DNA from 3 places in the Vandammella animalimorsus genome. Region 1 is predicted to be linked to each of the others. Evidence: riboswitches for the same ligand, from Rfam matches in the RefSeq annotation. Region 1 holds a riboswitch; each other region holds the start of a gene.
The links. Region 1 has a riboswitch for cobalamin ahead of CLI93_RS00055 (TonB-dependent receptor). Riboswitches for the same ligand answer to the same signal wherever they lie in the genome.
Positions count from the first base shown of each region.

Region 2: another riboswitch for cobalamin. It lies ahead of CLI93_RS02410 (TonB-dependent receptor); the one in region 1 lies ahead of CLI93_RS00055 (TonB-dependent receptor).
Region 3: another riboswitch for cobalamin. It lies ahead of CLI93_RS08950 (TonB-dependent receptor); the one in region 1 lies ahead of CLI93_RS00055 (TonB-dependent receptor).

Region 1 is NZ_NTBH01000001.1:9,509-15,111, reverse strand. It holds gene CLI93_RS00065 (glycosyl hydrolase family 28-related protein) at 1-1,170, shown strand, start outside; gene CLI93_RS00060 (LOG family protein) at 1,181-1,810, shown strand; cobalamin riboswitch at 1,867-2,135, shown strand; gene CLI93_RS00055 (TonB-dependent receptor) at 2,321-4,342, shown strand; gene CLI93_RS00050 (DUF7676 family protein) at 4,342-4,923, shown strand; gene CLI93_RS00045 (ABC transporter substrate-binding protein) at 4,935-5,603, shown strand, end outside.
Region 2 is NZ_NTBH01000001.1:566,987-572,589, reverse strand. It holds gene CLI93_RS02420 (type IV pili methyl-accepting chemotaxis transducer N-terminal domain-containing protein) at 1-969, shown strand, start outside; gene CLI93_RS02415 (response regulator) at 1,082-1,771, shown strand; cobalamin riboswitch at 1,930-2,115, shown strand; gene CLI93_RS02410 (TonB-dependent receptor) at 2,267-4,489, shown strand; gene CLI93_RS02405 (ABC transporter substrate-binding protein) at 4,486-5,538, shown strand; gene CLI93_RS02400 (FecCD family ABC transporter permease) at 5,535-5,603, shown strand, end outside.
Region 3 is NZ_NTBH01000005.1:148,038-153,640, forward strand. It holds gene CLI93_RS08935 (PDR/VanB family oxidoreductase) at 1-452, shown strand, start outside; gene CLI93_RS08940 (DciA family protein) at 664-1,071, opposite strand; gene CLI93_RS08945 (M23 family metallopeptidase) at 1,170-2,138, shown strand; cobalamin riboswitch at 2,262-2,467, shown strand; gene CLI93_RS08950 (TonB-dependent receptor) at 2,905-5,079, shown strand; gene CLI93_RS08955 (ABC transporter substrate-binding protein) at 5,079-5,603, shown strand, end outside.

The DNA.
Region 1 (5,603 bases):
AACGCCATCACCGGGCGGCCCGGGGCATCGCTGGATCGCCTGATCGTCGACGAGCCCAACGCCGACGGCAGCCCCAAGCACAACACCATTGCCAACAATCGGCTCAATACTCTGGCCGCCGTGCCCCTGCTGCCGACCGATGCGGCACCCGTGGTGGCCCCTGCGCCCATCCCGCCCGCGCCCGTGGCCAACCCCTCGCCCACGCCAGCGCCAACTGCTGGGCAGTGCGCGCCCATGCCCGCTGCAGGCCAGGCCATCAACGTGCGCGACAAGGGCGCCAAGGGCGATGGCCGCAGCGACGACACCGCCGCCATCCAGGCCGCCATTGACCAGGCCGCCGGCACAAACGGCATGGTCTGGGTGCCCGAGGGCACTTACCTGATCGACCCGGCCAAGCGCCTGTTCATGCGCAGCCACATGACGCTGCGGCTTTCCGACCAGGCTGTGCTCAAAGCCAAGCCCGGCAGCGCCGGCTTCTACGACATCGTGCGCTTCCAGCAGGTGGACAACGCCCGCCTGGTCGGCGGCACGGTGCTGGGCGACCGCCACACGCGCCAAGGCGCTGAAGGCGCCTGGGGCACGGGCGTGATGGTGGCCGCATCGAGCCGCATCGTCATCGAGCAAGTCAAAGTCCAGGATGCCTGGGGCGATGGCCTGGCCGTGACCCAAGCCAGCCGCGACGTGCAACTGTGCAACGTGGTGGCCGAGGGCAACCGCCGCCGCGGCCTGGCCATCGCCTCGGCCCAGGACGTGTTGGTGCAGGGCGGGCGCTACCACAGCACGCACGGCGTGGCGCCCATGACCGGCATCGACATCCGGCCCGGCAAGGACGAAACCATCCACAACGTGCGCATCACCCAGGCGCACGTGGCCGGCAACCGCGGCTACGGCATTTATGCCGGCGTGCCCTACGAGGTCAGCGCCAGCAGCGCCCGCGTCAGCGGGGTGCAGATCGAAGGCAACACCTTCGAGCCCAACTACCTGCGCTCCGTCACGCTCGAGCGCATCAGCGGCAGCAGCATCCGCAACAACCGCCTCTGGCACACCGGCCTGTGGTTGACGGACACCACCTCGGGCAACACCGTGACGGGCAACTACATCCACAGCCACACCATCCTCGACCAGGGCACGGCCAACACCGTCAGTGGCAACACCCTCTTCACCCCCTGAGACCCCCCCGATGCAACCCCGCTTCTCCTTCTGCGTTTACTGCGGCTCGCGCAATGGCAGCAACCCGCGCATCATCGAAGCCGCCCAGGCCGTTGGCCGCTGGATCGGCGAGCAAGGCGGCCAGCTGGTCTACGGCGGCGGCAAATCCGGGCTGATGGGCCTGGTGGCCCAGGCCGCCAAGGAAGCGGGCGCGCGCGTGGTGGGCATCATCCCCACCGTGCTGGTGCACAAGGAAATGGCCAACGAAGCCTGCGACGAGCTGTTCGTCGTGGACACCATGCACCAGCGCAAGGCCATGATGGCCCAGCGCAGCGATGCCTTCGTCGCCCTGCCCGGCGGCATCGGCACCTTCGAGGAGCTGTTCGAGATCTGGACTTGGCGACAGCTGGGCTACCACGACAAACCCATCGGTATCCTCGACGTGGACGGCTACTACAGCGCGCTGCAGCCCTTCTTGCAGCACTGCATCGCCAACGGGCTGCTCAGCGACTGGCAGATGACGCTGACCACCACCAGCAACAACACCCAGGCCCTGCTGCACGAGCTGCTGCAGCAACTGCAGCAAGGCCCACAAGCGGCCGCGCCGCTGAACGCCCAGGCCGGCAATGCCAGGGCCGAGCCAGGGCTGCTGGGCCGCTAAAATGCGCGCCGCGTTCTGCGCTCGGCGCCACTGCTCAGCGCCAGCGCGGACGCAGCTTTCTTTGTGGTTTGCAGGTGCCGCGCTGCCTGGGTTCTTGGCAACCAGGGCAGCGGGTTCAACGGGAACAGGGTGCAAAGCCCTGACTGCCCCCGCAACGGTAAGCAAGGATGGGGGCGCCAGGCCGCCTGCTGCGCACACGCTGCGCCGGGCGGCAGCCACTGAAGCTGGGTGAAGTTCAGACCGCCGATGGTCTGGGCAGCCCTTTTGGGAAGGCGGCGCTCTTGGTCTTGCGAGTCCGGATACCGGCCTGCATTGTCAGGCAGTGCGCGCCCCGGCGTGCACCGCCGGTCACGGTGATCGTCTGCGGGGTGGCGGGCGACAGTGGCACGGCTGCACTGGGCGCGCCTGCGCCTGGCGGCTGCGGGCCTTGGCGCATGCGAATCAGCGCGATCACGGTGGCGGATTTCCTTGGCTGAGAAAACGCCCATGTCCCCAAAACACCTCCCCCTTTTGCCTCTCTTGCTGGCCCTGCCCGGCCTGCAGGCCCAGCCCAACGACACACAACCGGCCCAAACAAAACCCAAGGCCGAGGCCAGCACATTACCCGTTGTCGTCGTCACCGGCAGCCGCGCGCCCACGCCGCTGGCCGATGAGCCCCAGCGCATCGAGGTGGTCGATGCCGCCACCATCGAGGCCACGCCACAGCGCGAGCTGGTGGACGTGCTGAAGAAAAATGCCAGTGTCGATGTGATCCAGTACCCGGGCCAGCTCTCGGGCGTGGGCATTCGCGGCTTTGGGCCGCAGTTCAGCGGCTTGAACCAGCGCACGCTGCTGCTGGTCGATGGCCTGCCGGCCATGACCGACAACCTCAGCACGCTGGGCACTGGCGATCTGCAGCGCATCGAGGTGCTCAAAGGCCCGGCCTCGGCGCTGTACGGTTCACAGGCCATGGGCGGCGTGGTCAACCTGATCACGCGGCGCAGCACCGGCCCGCTTGAGGCCAGCCTGAGCGCCGGCCTGGGCCAGTTCAGCGCGCGTGAGCTTCAGGGCCGCGCCGGCGGCCGCATCAATGAGCGCCTGAGCTTCGACTACAGCGGCCAGTGGCAGGCCGAGGGCGACATGCGCATGGGCAATGGCCAAAAACGCCCGCATTCGGACTACAACATCCAAAAGCACGCACTGCGCCTGGGCCTGCAACTGGCGCCGCAATGGCAGCTGGACTGGCGCAGCAGCCTGTACCGCGGCAAGGGCATTGCCTCGCCCGGCGACATCGCCTACGGTCTGCAAAACCAAGGCAGCAAGGATCTGGACCGCTGGGGTACGCGCCTGCAACTGCAGGGCCAGCTGGGCGCGCACGCCCTGAGCGCCAGCGCCTATACCGGCCGTCAGACTGCGGAGAATGCCACCGTCAGCTCGCGCTATGACCCGCCAGGCACCACCTACCCCTACCGCAGCTACGGCGGCACGCTGCGCTGGAGCGGCCTGCAGTTGCAAGACGCCTGGCAATGGGGCGCCGGCGCGCGGCTGGTGCTGGGTCTGGATGCCGACCGCGCCCAGTCCACCTCGCGCCGCTACGACAAGAGCGGCGCCCAGCTCGCGCCCTACTCGGCCAACAGCCGCCGCCAAAGCGCCGGCCTGTACGCCCAGCAAAGCTGGGAGTTCAACCAGGGCGCGACGGTGCTGAACCTGGGCGCGCGCCACGACCGCATCCGCGTGCAGACGCTGGCCACGCCGCTGCTCACCAGCTTCACGCCAGGCAAGGCGAACTTCGGCAAGACCAGCCCCAGCGCTGGCGTGCAACAGCGCCTGGGCGGCGGCTTCACGGCCCATGCCAGCTACGGCGAAGGCTTTATGACGCCCGATGCCTTCCAGCTCACGGGCGAATCGCTCAGCGTCCGTGACGGCCGCCGCCTCATCACCCGCGGCAATGCCGCGCTGCGGCCCGAATCCAGCCGCAGCTGGGATCTGGGCCTGGGCTGGGAGAACCACGCCTGGCAGATCGACGCCACCTATTTCGACACCCGCGTGCGCGACAAAATCGTCAGCGTCAAGGCCATCGACACGCCCGAGCAAAGCCTGAGCACCTTTGCCAATGCCCACCGCGCCCGCATGCAGGGCGTGGAGCTGATGGCGCGCTGGCGCTTCACGCCCGGCTGGTCGCTGGGCCTGTCGGGCACGCGCATGCTCAAGGCCCGCGATCAGGTCAAAGGTCAATGGGTCGATGCCAACAACGTGCCCCGGCAGACCTGGCGCCTGGCGCTCGAAGGCCAACACGGCCCTTGGAGCGGCCGCCTGGCGCTGCGCCATGTGGGCAGCCGCAAGGATCTGGACTGGGTCAACCCCGCCACCTACGGCCAGCAGCAAAGCTACGCGCCCTACAGCGTGGCCGACTTGAGCCTGCGCTACCAGTTCGCCGCGCAGCACGCGCTGCAACTGAGCGTGGACAACCTCACCGACAAGTTCTATTGGGAGAAGTTCGGCTTCCCGCAGCCGGGCCGCCAGTTCAAGCTCCGCTACATCTGGGAGCTGTGATGAACGCCGCCAGCAGCCCCCCCGTCCCCAACGCACCGCAGCGCCGCACCGAACCCGATGGCAGCGTCAGCGAAGCCTGGCCCCTGCCCACCGACGAGGACACGCTGTGGATGCTGCTGCAGGACGTGTTCGGCCAGTGGTGGCAGCAGATCCACTTCGGCGTCTGCGAGCCCGGCGTCGTCTATGAAATCAAGGCCCCCAACGCGCCGCTGCGCGTGGGCCTGCTCGACGGCTACGCCACCATCGACTTCGGCGCCTGGCACTTTCACCTGTGCATTGGCGAGTTCAAGGGCGTAGCGCCCGAGCTGGCCCATGCGCGCCGCACCGGTCGCGCCGAGCTGTACCGCCTGCTCGACCGCGATGGCGCGCCGCGCAGCTGGGGCCTGCGCCTGTTCACCCACGCCGGGCACCAGCAGCTGACGGTGTTCCTGCCCAACCCGTTCCTGACCGACGAGCAGGCGCTGGCGGCCACGCCCGACTGGAGCCGTCTGGCGGCCTGGAACCAGTTGCGCAGCGACTACCTGAACCTGCCGCCCGACCCGGCCGACCAGAGCGGCAAAGGCTTTGTGTGCGGCGGCTGAATGTGCGACGGATGAAGCAAGCCCCTGTTGCGGCGCTGGCAATGCTGGCGGCGCTGGCAGGCTGCCAGAGGGCCGAGCAAGCTGGGCTGCCGCCTGCGGCCAGCCCACTGCCACAGGCCGCCAGCGAGCGCCCAGCCACCACGGCCACCGCCGAGGCAACACGCCCGCAGCGCATCGTCTCGCTCAACCTCTGCACCGACCAAATCCTGCTGCAACTGGTCGAGCGCTCGCGCATTGCCGCGCTCAGCCGCCTGGCCAGCGATCCGACCTCGTCCATGCTGGCCGAAGCCGCGCGCGGCATCCCCAGCGTGCGTGGCAGCGCCGAGGAAGTGCTGGCGCTGCAACCGGACTTGGTGCTGGTGGGCACGCACACCACGCTGCACACCACGCAGATGCTGCGCCGCTTCGGCATCCCTGTGCTGGCCGTGCCCGGCGCCGACGGTTTTGCCGATGCCCAGGCGCAAATCCTGCTCGTGGCGCGCAGCACCGGCGATGAAGCCCGCGGCCAGCAACTGGTGCAGCACATGCAGGCCGCACAGCAGGCCCTGGCCGCCAGCGTGGCCGCCGAAAACCCGAATGCCGTGCAACGCCCCACCGCCGCGCTTTACGGCGCCAACGGCCACAGCGCCGGCGCCGGCACCATTTACGACGACATGCTCGGCCTGGCCGGCTGGCGCAAC
Region 2 (5,603 bases), 560 kb from region 1:
GCGGTGGGCCTGTCGCCGGCCTTGACCGAGGCCGAGCACTGCATGCCGGTGCGCGACTGCCACTGTGGCCAGGCCACGCTGCAGCAGCAAGTGCTGTTCGTGCGCGATCTCTCGCATCTGCCGGAAGCGGCCGCGCCCAATTGCCGTCATGAGGGTTTTGCCAGCGTGGCGGTGTTTCGCATCATCGCGCGCGAAGCAGTGCTGGGTTCGTTCTCGCTGCATTTTCGTGCCCCGCGCGAGCTGCAGCCGGCCCAGCGCCAGTTGCTGCAGTCGCTGGGCCAGTTGCTGGGCGTGGCCTTGGAAAACCGCCGCCTGGACGCCAAGGCGCGCGAGCTGGCGGTCGTGCAAGAGCGCTCCCTGGTGGCCCAGGGCTTGCACGACAGCCTGGCGCAAGGCTTGAATTTTCTGAACTTGCAATTGCAGTTGCTAGAGGATGCCGTGCGCCGCCAGGACGCGCAGGAGGTGGATGAAATCCTGCCGCTCTTGCGCACCGGCGTTGAGGAAAGCTACCAGGATGTGCGCGAGCTGTTGAGCAACTTTCGCAGCAAGCTCGAGCAGGGCGACTTCTGTGAGCTGATTGAGGACACCGTACAGCGCTTTCGCCGCCAAAGCGGCTGTGAAATTGCGCTGGAGCTGCACTATGCCCAGGGCGCGCCGCTGGCGCCCGAACAGCAGCTGCAGGTGCTGTTTCTGCTGCAGGAGGCGCTCTCGAACGTGCGCAAGCATGCCCAGGCCCGGCGCGTTTCCGTGCGCATCGACAACGCGCGCGATTTCACGCTGGATGTGCAGGACGATGGCCAGGGCTATGACCCCGAGGAAGTCAGCACGCGCAGTGACGCCCATGTGGGCATGCGCATCATGCGCGAGCGAGCCGCACGCATGAACGCGCACCTGTTGCTGGACTCTGCCCCTGGCGCTGGTGCGCGCGTGCGACTGACCTTGCCTGCCAGCGAACGCCAGCCAGCGTGATGCGCAGTGCTCAACGCAGCTTGCCGCAGCCGCTCAGCCCAATCCAGTGCTCTGGCCTGCTGACTGCTGCGGGTGCGGGCTGGCGGCACACATAAAAAACCACGATATATCCATGACCATTCGCATTCTGCTTGTTGATGATCACACCCTGTTCCGCTCCGGCCTGCGCCTGCTGCTCAAGCGCCAGGAGGACTTTGAAGTTGTAGGTGAAGCGCCCGATGGCATCGAGGGCCTCAAGCGCGCCAAGGAGCTGTGCCCGGACGTGATCCTGCTGGATCTGAACATGCCCGGCCCCAGCGGGCTGGAAGTTCTGCAAATGCTCTCGCAGGACGTGCCCGAGAGTGCGGTGATCGTGCTCACCGTCTCTGAAGAGGGTGAAGAGCTGGCGCAGGCGCTGCGCAGTGGCGCGCGCGGCTACCTCCTCAAAAACATCGACGCCGAAGCCCTGGTGCAGGGCATCCGCCGCGCCGTGGCGGGCGAGCCGGTGATCGACCCGGGCATGACGGCCAAGCTGGTCGAGCAATTTCGTCATCAGCCCCCATCGCCGCCCGCGCCTGCAGCTCCTGCCGATGGCGATGCCCAGCGCAGTCGCCTGACGGCGCGCGAGGTGCAGGTGGCGCGCCTGCTGGCGCGTGGCACCAGCAACAAAGTCATCGCCCGCGAGCTGGACGTGACCGAGAGCACCGTCAAGATTCATGTGCAGAACGTGCTCAAGAAGCTCAACCTCAACAGCCGCGTGCAAATCGCGGTCTATGTGGTCGAGCACGGCCTGGCCGATGAGGAGGGCGGCAAGCCCGACTGAGATCGAGAACAGACTCTCATCGAACTACAATGCGCGCCTTTTGCGCGGCCGCACGCTGCTGTGCGCGCGGCCGCAGTGTTTCGTAGTGTCCGCCGGCATGCCGCTGGCGGCCGGGCCTGGAGGGGCGTGCGGCCTGCGCTGCGCTGCCCAAGGCCCGGCGGGAAGCAGGTGTGCCCAAGCCTGCGCTGCCCCCGCAACGGTAGGTTCTTGTATCCGCCCTGGCCCCGGCTGCTGCGCGCTGCCGGGGCCAGCCACTGTGGCCCTGCGCCATGGGAAGGCCCGGCGGTGTTCTGCAGGCGCGTCGCCTTGATGCGCGCCTGCGGCCTGGACGAGCCCGGAGACCGGCTGCGAAACCACCCTGGTGGCGTCTTTGCGCGCCCGCCACCCTTATTTCTTCAGCCGCCGCCCGTGCAGGGCGCGTGGCCTGGCAAGGCGGCGGGCCGGGGCGCTGAGTGTGTATTGGCTGCGCGGGTTGGCGCGGCAAGGGGAAATTCAATGACCCGTTTCTTTGTATCGGGCCAGGGCTTTGCTGCGCCCGGCCATCATCGAGCTGCTGGCCGCCTGGCCGGCGTGGCGCTGGCCTGTGCCAGCCTGTGCGCGCCAGCGCTGGCCCAGCAGGCTGCGGCCGATGGGGCGGCGACGCTGGATGAAGTGTTCGTCACTGCCACGGCGCGGCCCGAGGAGCGCAGCCGCATCGCCGGCACGACCCAGGTGATCGGGCGCGAGGCGATCGAGCATTCTTCGGCGCGCTCGGTGACGGATTTGCTGGCCGAGCACGCCGTGGGCTTTTTCAGCGAGTGGACGGCGGCGCAGACTTCGATGAACCTGCGCGGCGCGGCCACCGATGGCCAGGGGCGCGACTTCCGCAGCCAGGTGCTGGTGCTGGTCAATGGCCGCCGCGCGGGCACGGCCAATCTCTCCAAGCTCAACCCGGCCGAGGTCGAGCGCATCGAGATCGTGCGCGGCCCGGCCTCGGTGCTGTACGGCAGCCAGAACATGGGCGGCATCGTCAACGTCATCATGAAAAGCGGCCAGGGCCAGCCGCCTGCCAGCGTGCAGCTGCGCGGCGGCTCCTGGGGCCAGTACCACGCCCAGGCGCAGACCAGCGGCGCCAGCGGCAACATGGATTGGTTCGTTGGCGTCTCAGCCGGTGGGCGCGAGGATTACGACAGCGGCCTGGGCCACCGCATGGAAAACACCGCCTGGCGCCGCCGTGGCGCCAGCGTCGCCTGGGGCTGGCAGCTGCACGAGCAGCACCGGCTGGATGTGAACCTGCGCACCGATGGCATCTTCGATGCGGGCTTTCGCGGCTCGGGCGCCAACACCTTGAGCCGGGACAACCGCTCCAATCGCTCGCTGGATCTGGTTTATGACGGCGCCAGCGCCGATCAGCGTCTGGGCTGGACGGCGCACCTGTACCGCCTCAAGGACGTGGATGAGTTCAACTGGGCCTCGCCAGTGATCCGCTCGGGCAATAACCCTGCGCCGGGCACGGCGCGCGACTACAACCGCCGCAACCTCAATGCCACGGGAGCGCGCCTGCATGCACGCGCGGCGCTCACGCCCAGCAACGATGTGCTGCTGGGCTACGACACCGAGCGCAGCAAGCTGCGCTCGCAGCGCGAGCGCCTGCCCGTGCCCGGCGGCCCCGCCCGCCAGGTGCCGCCCATCGACTACAACCAGACCGAGCAAGTGCATGCGCTGTACTTCGAGGACGCTCAGCGTCTGCTCGATGACCGCCTGACGCTGCGCGGCGGCGTGCGCAAGACCTGGGGCCGCACGCACTTTGACGATACCCCGCATTTGGCCGCGCAGCGCGCTGCGGCGCGCTCTTACGACGCGCTGACCTGGTCGCTGGGCGCCACCTATCGCTTGAGCGAGCAAACCAGTCTGCGGGCTCTGGCTGCCACGGGTTTTCGCGCGCCCACGGCCACCGAGCTGGCCGCTGACTTCACCGCGCTGGGCGGCGGGCGCAGCTTTGGCAACCCGAACCTCAAGCCCGAGCGCGCGCGCCAGCTGGAGGTGGGCGCAACCTGGCAGGGCGCGGCCTGGCGGCTCGATGGCGCGCTGTTTCAGAACACCATCAGTGATCGCATCATCACCATCTCGCGCGGGCCGGGCACCAACACTTCGGACTACGGCAACAACCGCGCCAACATCGTCGCGCGCGGCCTGGAGGCCAGCGCGCACTTGCGCCTGGATCAGGCCCTGGGCTGGGGCGCGGGTGCGCCGGCGCTGAGCCTGTTTGGCCACGGCTACTACCACTTCACCATGCAGGACAAGGGCGCCGCTGCAGCGCTGGAAAGTCAGCGCGTGCAGCGCATGTACCGCCATGCGCTCTCGGCCGGGCTGCGCTACGGCCAGGGCCGCGAGGGCCAAGCTGGCGCCTGGAATGTGCAGCTGGCGGGCATTCTGCGCGGGCCGATGTGGTACGACACGGAGGAGTCGCTGCTGATCCCGCAGGCCGAGCCGCGCCGCGCCTTCCTGCACCGCAAGGGCAGCTTCACGGTCTGGAACCTGCGCGGCCAGTACCAGCTCAGCCAGAGCCTGCGCCTGTTCGCGGCGGTCAACAACCTGCTGGACAAGAACCAGCACCCGATCTTCATCTCCACCGACCGCGGCGCGGCCTGCATCTCCGACCGGCGCTTCCAGAACGGCGGCTGCGGCACTTCCATGCCCGGGCGCGAATTCCAGCTCGGCCTGGAGGCGCGTTTTTGAGCGCCAGCCGCGGCAGGGGGAGGGCGGCTTTGCGCGGGCTGTGCGCAGCGCTGCTGCTCGCGCTGGCCTGGTCAGCTTGGCCTGCCTGGGCCAGCGGCGCGGCGGCAGCCGATCCAGCCAGCGGCACCAGCCCCTGGCTGGCGCACTGCCTGCATGAGCAGGCCGACCAGCCCGCAGCCAGCGCCCCGGTGCTGCTGCGCGATGCGCTGGGACGCGATGTGGCGCTGCCGCGCCCGCCGCAGCGCATCGTGACGATCTTTTCCTCCAACACCGAGCTGGTGGCCTACCTGGGCCTGGCCGGGCGCATCGTCGGCGTGGAGGACTACACCCGCTACCCCAAGGCCGTGCTGGGCCTGCCCAAGGTGGGCGGGCGGCTGGGCTTTTCGGTCGATGCCGTCACCGCGCTGGCGCCCGAGCTGGTCATCGTCACCCCGGCGCGCCAGGCGGCGCACCAATTGGTCGAGCCCATGCAGCGCATCGGCGTGCCGGTGATGGTCTTGCTCAGTCGCTCCGTGGGCGAGGTGCTGGACAACCTGCGCCTGGTGGCCCGCGCCGCCGGTGTGCCGCAGCGCGGCCAGTGTCTGGCGGCGCAATTGCAGGCGCGGCTCGATCGCATCGCCCGCAGCGTGCCGCCGGGGGCCGCGCCCAGCGTCGTGCTCATCACCGGCCGCATGGGCAATGGCATGCTGCTGGTGGCCCGGCCCGGCAGCTACACGGCCGAGGCCGTCGAGCTTGCCGGCGCACGCCACGCCCTGCAAGGCCTGGGGCCGTTGGCCCAGGTCTCGCCCGAGGCCGTGCTGGCCGCCGCGCCCGAGGTGCTGCTGTTTGCCGGCACCCAGGCGGCCTTCGATGAGCTGCTGCAAAGCCCCGGCTGGCGCGACCTGCCGGCCGTGCGCGCCGGACGCACGCTGACTGTGGCGCGCGCCGAATTCCTCATCCCCGGCCCGCGCACCATCGACGGCATCGAAAAACTGTTCCAGGCCCTGCATCCGCAACGCGCCGGCCAGCTGCTGCCCGGCGCAGCGCAGGCCGCGCCCACGCCGCCATGAGCCAACCCAATCCTTTGCCAGATGAAGCCCCCGCCCAGGCCCGCTGGCGGCGTTTCCTCTACGGG
Region 3 (5,603 bases), on a different contig from region 1:
AGGAAGTTGGCCACCCGCCCGAGTTAGCCGAATTGCTGGAGGGCAAGGGTGGCGACACCCACTACTATTGCTGCGGCCCGGCGCCTATGCTCGATGCTTTCGAGCGGACGTGTGAGCAACTGGGGTATCCTCATACTCATATAGAGCGCTTCGTTGCCGCTGAACTATCGCCCAATGCGCAGGATGGTGCATTCGAGGTGTACCTGGAGCGCTCTGGCAAAACCGTGCAGGTACCCGCAGGTAAAAGCTTGCTCGACACGCTATTGGATGAGGGTATCGAGTGCGAGCATTCCTGCAAGGAAGGTGTATGCGGATCCTGTGAGGTCCGGGTGCTCGACGGTGAAGTTGAGCATTTTGATGGCATTCTGACCAAGCAGGAAAAGGAGTCGAATCAGGTCATGATGATTTGCGTCTCAAGGGCCAAGTCTCCCAAGCTGATCTTGGATCTTTGACTTTTTTGGGCTAGGGGTTGTTGAGATTGGGTTTGCGAAGCGGTTTTTCGAGGTAACGGCCGCAGAAGCAAGGCGAAAACGAGCGTAAGGTTGTATACCTTGCAAACGTTTTCAACATGGCAGCTGTGGAGTTTTGGCCGAAAACACCACCGCAACATTAAATCTCAACAACTCCTAGCAATTGATTGTCTCGGGGACGTAGGTGCCTCGGTTATCTGCAAGCGTCCGGCGCAGGCAATTTGCTGACGCGCACGCGGATGCTTTCGATGCGGGGCATGCCTTCCTGCAAGGCAGGCCCTGGCTGGGCCAGCGCATCGATCAGCAGCGGGCTGAGGTGGCGCAATTTGGCGGCGGCGGCCGGGTTTGGCACAATCAGGCACCATTCCTGGCCCAGCACCGGCCCCGCCTGCACGGCGGCGCGCAGCGCTGCGGGCAGATGGGGCGCAATGCATTGCAGCAGGCGGTGTGACAGCTCGGCCTGCTGCGTCAATTGCGCCAGCAGCGGTGAGCGCTGCACCAGCGCGCCGATGTGCGTGCCAGCCGCGCGCTGGCCTGCGGTCTGGGCTTCATGCCGGGGAGGCTGGGCGCGCGGCTTCGGGCGGGCGTTCTGCTCAGGCATGACTGCCCCCGTTTTCGTAATTTCCTCGCTCGCCCGGCAGGCGCGCCACAGCCAGGCGCTGCGGCCTGGCTTGACTTGGTTTTTGGCGGTTCGCACCCATGCAATTGATTATTACCGACGCCCGTTTGCGGCGCAGCTACTGCCTGAATTTCTCACTGACTGCGCTGGCGCTGGGTTTGGCAGCGCTGTTGCTGGCCGGGGCTGCCGGTTTGTTGCTGCTGCAGCACCAGCTGCACAAGAGCAGCTGGCGCGAGCAGGCCGGCAGCATCGATCGCTTTCTTGGCGTGGCCAGCCAGGCCAGCGAGGCCTTTGCCGCTGAGCGGGCGCTGATGCGCCAGAGCATCGACGACATGGCACGCCAGTTGGGCCAGATGCAGGCCCGGTTGCTGCAGCTGCAGGGGCTGTCCGGGCGCGTGGCCGATTTGGCGGGTCTGCCCGCGCCCGAGCCGGTTGCACCGGCGGCGCTGCTGGGCGCTTTTGATGGCGGCGCGGGCGGCCCGCTGGTGGGCGAAGTGCCGCTGCAGGCTCAAGAGCTGCGTCAGCTGCTGCAGCTGCTGGATACGCGATTGACGGCGCAGGCCGACTTCCTCGCGGCCGTGGAGGCGCAGCTGTTTTCCCGCTATCTGGCCCAGCGCATGATCCCCACCCAGGCGCCGGTGCCCGGACGCGTGGTGGGCTCGGGCTTTGGCCTGCGCCTTGACCCCTTCAACGGGCGCAAGGCCCAGCATATGGGGCTGGATTTCCAGGCCCCGACCGGCACGCCCATCCTGGCTGCCGCAGGCGGCATTGTCATCACGCACGAATACCACCACGCTTATGGCAATCTGCTGGAAATTGACCACGGCAATGGCTTGGTGACCCGCTATGCCCATGCCTCCAAATTGCTGGCGCAGCGCGGCGACGTGGTGCGCCGTGGCGAGACCATCGCAGAGGTCGGCAGCACCGGGCGCTCCACCGGCGCGCACCTGCATTTCGAGGTGCTGCACAACGGCCAGCAGCAAGACCCACAGCGCTTTCTCAATGCCGGCCGCCGGGCCGATTGGTCCGATCTGCTGGCGCAGTTCTGAGGGCCTGTTCAAAGTCCTTGCACGGCCGGCAGCAAGACTTTGAACAGGCTCCGAGCGCGTTTCACAGGGGCTGGGCGGCTGGGCCGGGCAGGCGCTGCGGCTATACTCGCGCCCGCCCTGCATGGCAGGGCGAACCCAACAGGTGCCGACGCGCGTAAGCGCGCCGGTTAAACGGGAACAGGGTGCAAAGCCCTGGCTGCCCCCGCAACGGTCAGCAAGTGACCGTGGGCAAGCCTTCTGCCTTGGTTGCGCCAAGCGCGCTTCTGGCTTGCCTGCCATTGTCTGGTTTCTCTGAAAAATCCGTGGCCGGCCTGCAAGGCCCGCCACGGTTGCCGTGGCCCGCCGCCCTCGTCACAAGGGGGGGGCGGGCCAGCCACTGGCGCCCTGCGTGGCCGCATCCTGCGGTGTGCGAAGGCGTTGGGAAGGCCAGGCCCAGACAATGCGCCCCTGTGTGCCTGTCATGCAGCGGCGCGCTTGCAAGCCCGGATACCGGCCTGTCAGAGCCTGCGCAAAGTCTTGCCCGTAGGGCAGAGGTTTTGAGCAGGCTCCAAGCGCCCCGCGCCGCCCATGGGATGGCGTGGGGCATTGCGCCCAACCACCGTCTGCGGGGATGCAGCCGAGGCGCTCAGACAGGCCCTGCAAGGGCGATCAGCCAGAGGCGGCGACCCGTGGTGCGCGTGCATGCGTTCTGCGGCCCCGTGGCGATCGCGGCGGCGCCTGCAGGCGTGTGCGGCATGCGAGGCAGGCGGTTTGCTCTGGCTTTGTCATGATTGATCGCACTCACACACCGTTTTCTCTTCTCTCGCTCTGGCCGACCCTAGGAGGGCGCTGCGCGCCCGCGCCCGCCCGCGCGCGTCTGCGTCTGCGTCTGACTGCAGCCGCTGTGCTGGGCAGCGCTTGCTGCGCGGCCTGGGCGCAGCAGACCTTGCCCACCGTCGAGGTGCAGGCCCAGCTGCCTGCCAGCGCCCTGGGCCTGGCCCAACCGTCGGAGTCGGGCAGCCGCACGGGCCTGAACGCCCAGCAGCTGCCTGCCAGCCTGGCTTCGCAGGATGAGCAAACCTGGCGCCAGCGCGGCGATCATGCGCTGGCCGACATCGTGGCGCGCACGCCGGGCATGACGCCGCAGGGCGCGCCCGGCAATGGCGGCATGGCCTTCACCACGCGCGGCTTCAGCGGCGTCAACAGCGTGGGCGTGGCCGAGGATGGACTGCGCCTGGGCGTGGCCTCGGGCACGGTGACTTATCCCAGCGACAGCTGGGGCTATGAGCGCATTGAGGTGCTGCGCGGCCCGGCCGCCACCGTCTATGGCGGCGGCACCGTGGGCGGCACCATCAACGCGGTGCGCAAGCAGCCCAGCCGCACGCGCGGCCACGAGCTGTTGCTGGGCGCTGGCCAGCATGGCGCGGTGCGCGCCGGCCTGGGCGCTACCGGCGCGCTGGGCGAGCAGTTCAGCTACCGCCTGGATGTGTACGGCCACCGCGCCACCGGCCAGCGCGAGCTGGGCCGCAGCAGCGGCGGCAAGTTAATGAGCACGCTGCGCTGGCAGCCCGATGCGCGCTGGCAGGTCGATTTGCTGGCCGATCTGAGTATGGACAAACCCGAGCGCTACTTCGGCAGCCCGGTGCACGATGGGCGCATTGTTCCTGGCCTGGAGCAGCGCAACTACAACAGCGAGGACAGCATCGTGCGCTACGAGGACCGCCGCCTGCGCGCCCGTGCGCAGTGGCAGGCCCAGGACTGGCTGACGTTGCGCAACGAGCTGTACCGCTTCAGCGCGCACCGCCACTGGAAGAACATCGAGAGCTACCGCTACGAGCCGCAGACGGACACGGTGGCGCGCAGCAGTTACCTGGAAATCGGCCACGACATGGGCCAGCTGGGCAACCGCCTGGAGGCCGTTCTGGAACTGGGCGCGCACCGCGCCGTGGCCGGCTGGGAGGTCTCGCGCACCGACTTCACGCACACCAACAACGCGCCCTATGGCGGCAGCTCCACGGTGCCGGCGCGCTGGCCGCAGCACGGCTTCTGGCACAGCCCCGATCCCACGCTGCCCAAGTTCGATACCCGCACCACGGCTCACGCCTTCTACCTGGAGGACGCCTGGCAGGTGCAGCCGCGCTGGCTGGTGCTGGCCGGGCTGCGCCGCGACGTCTCGCGCTATTCGCGCCATGAGCGCGTGCGCGGCACGCCGTTTGACAAGACCCTGGGCGGCACGGCCTGGCGCCTGGGCCTGACGCACCAGCTTGGCGCCGGCACCAGCCTGTACGGCCAGTTCTCACAAGGGCACGACCCCATCACCAGCATGCTGACGCTGAACCTGGCCAACCGCGACTTCAAGCTCAGCACGGCGCGCCAGCTGGAAGTGGGCCTGAAGCAGCAATTCGGCCAGGGCCTGGGCGAGTGGACGGCGGCAGCCTACCGCATCGAGAAGAAGGACATCATCACGCGCGATGCCGACAACCCGCGCCTGTCGGTGCAGGGCGGGCGGCAAAGCGCCAAGGGCCTGGAGCTGCAGGCCGTGCTGCGGCCGCACCCGCGTTGGCAGCTGGAGGGCAACTGGGCCTGGGTGGACGCGCGCTTTGACGAGCTGCGGGCCTCCAACGGCGAGGATCTGAGCGGCAAGCAGCCGGCCAACGTGCCGCGCCAGAACGCCAACCTGTGGAGCCACCTGCGGCTGGGCCAATGGCATGGGCAGTGGCAACTCTCGCTGGGGACGCGGTACGTGGGCGCGCGCTTTGCCAACAACACCAACACCGTGCGCACGCCCGGCCACACCGTCTGGGATGCCGCGCTGGCCTGGCAACTGCGGCCCGGCGCGACCGTGCGCCTGCAGGCGCGCAACCTGGCCGACAAGCAGTACACCAACCGCGCCATCTCCGGCTCGCAGGCCCTCCTCGGCGGCGCGCGCCGCTTTGACCTGACGGCCGAATGGATGTTTTGATGTCGCCTTCGGCTGAAAAAACCAGGCCAGGGTGCGCCCGGCGCGCCGTGCGCACCCTGGCGCTGCTGGGCGCGCTGGCGCTGGCCGCATGCGGCCAGCAGCCAGACGGCGCGGCGCAGGGGCCAGTACAGGGAAAAGCGCAGAGCAAGGTGCAGGCCAGCGCGCCGGCTGGCGCGCAAGCCAGCGCCGCGCCGCTCACGGCCGTGGCGCCAGTGACCGTGCAGGTCTGCGGCCAGAGCGTGACCTACGACAAGGTGCCGCAGCGCGCGGTGACGCACGACGTCAACCTCACCGAGATGTTCCTGTTCCTCGGCCTGGGCGACCGCCTGGTGGGCTACAGCGGCCTGCGCGACAGCAAGCGCGTGGCGCCCCAGTTCCAGGCTGCGCTGGCGCAGGCGCCCAACCTCTCGCCGCGCGGCATGAACCTGGAGCGCATCGTTGCCGCCGAGGCCGACTTCGTCTTCGGTGGCTGGAGCTACGGCTTTCGCGATGGCGGCGTCACGCCGCAGTTGCTGGCCGAGCTG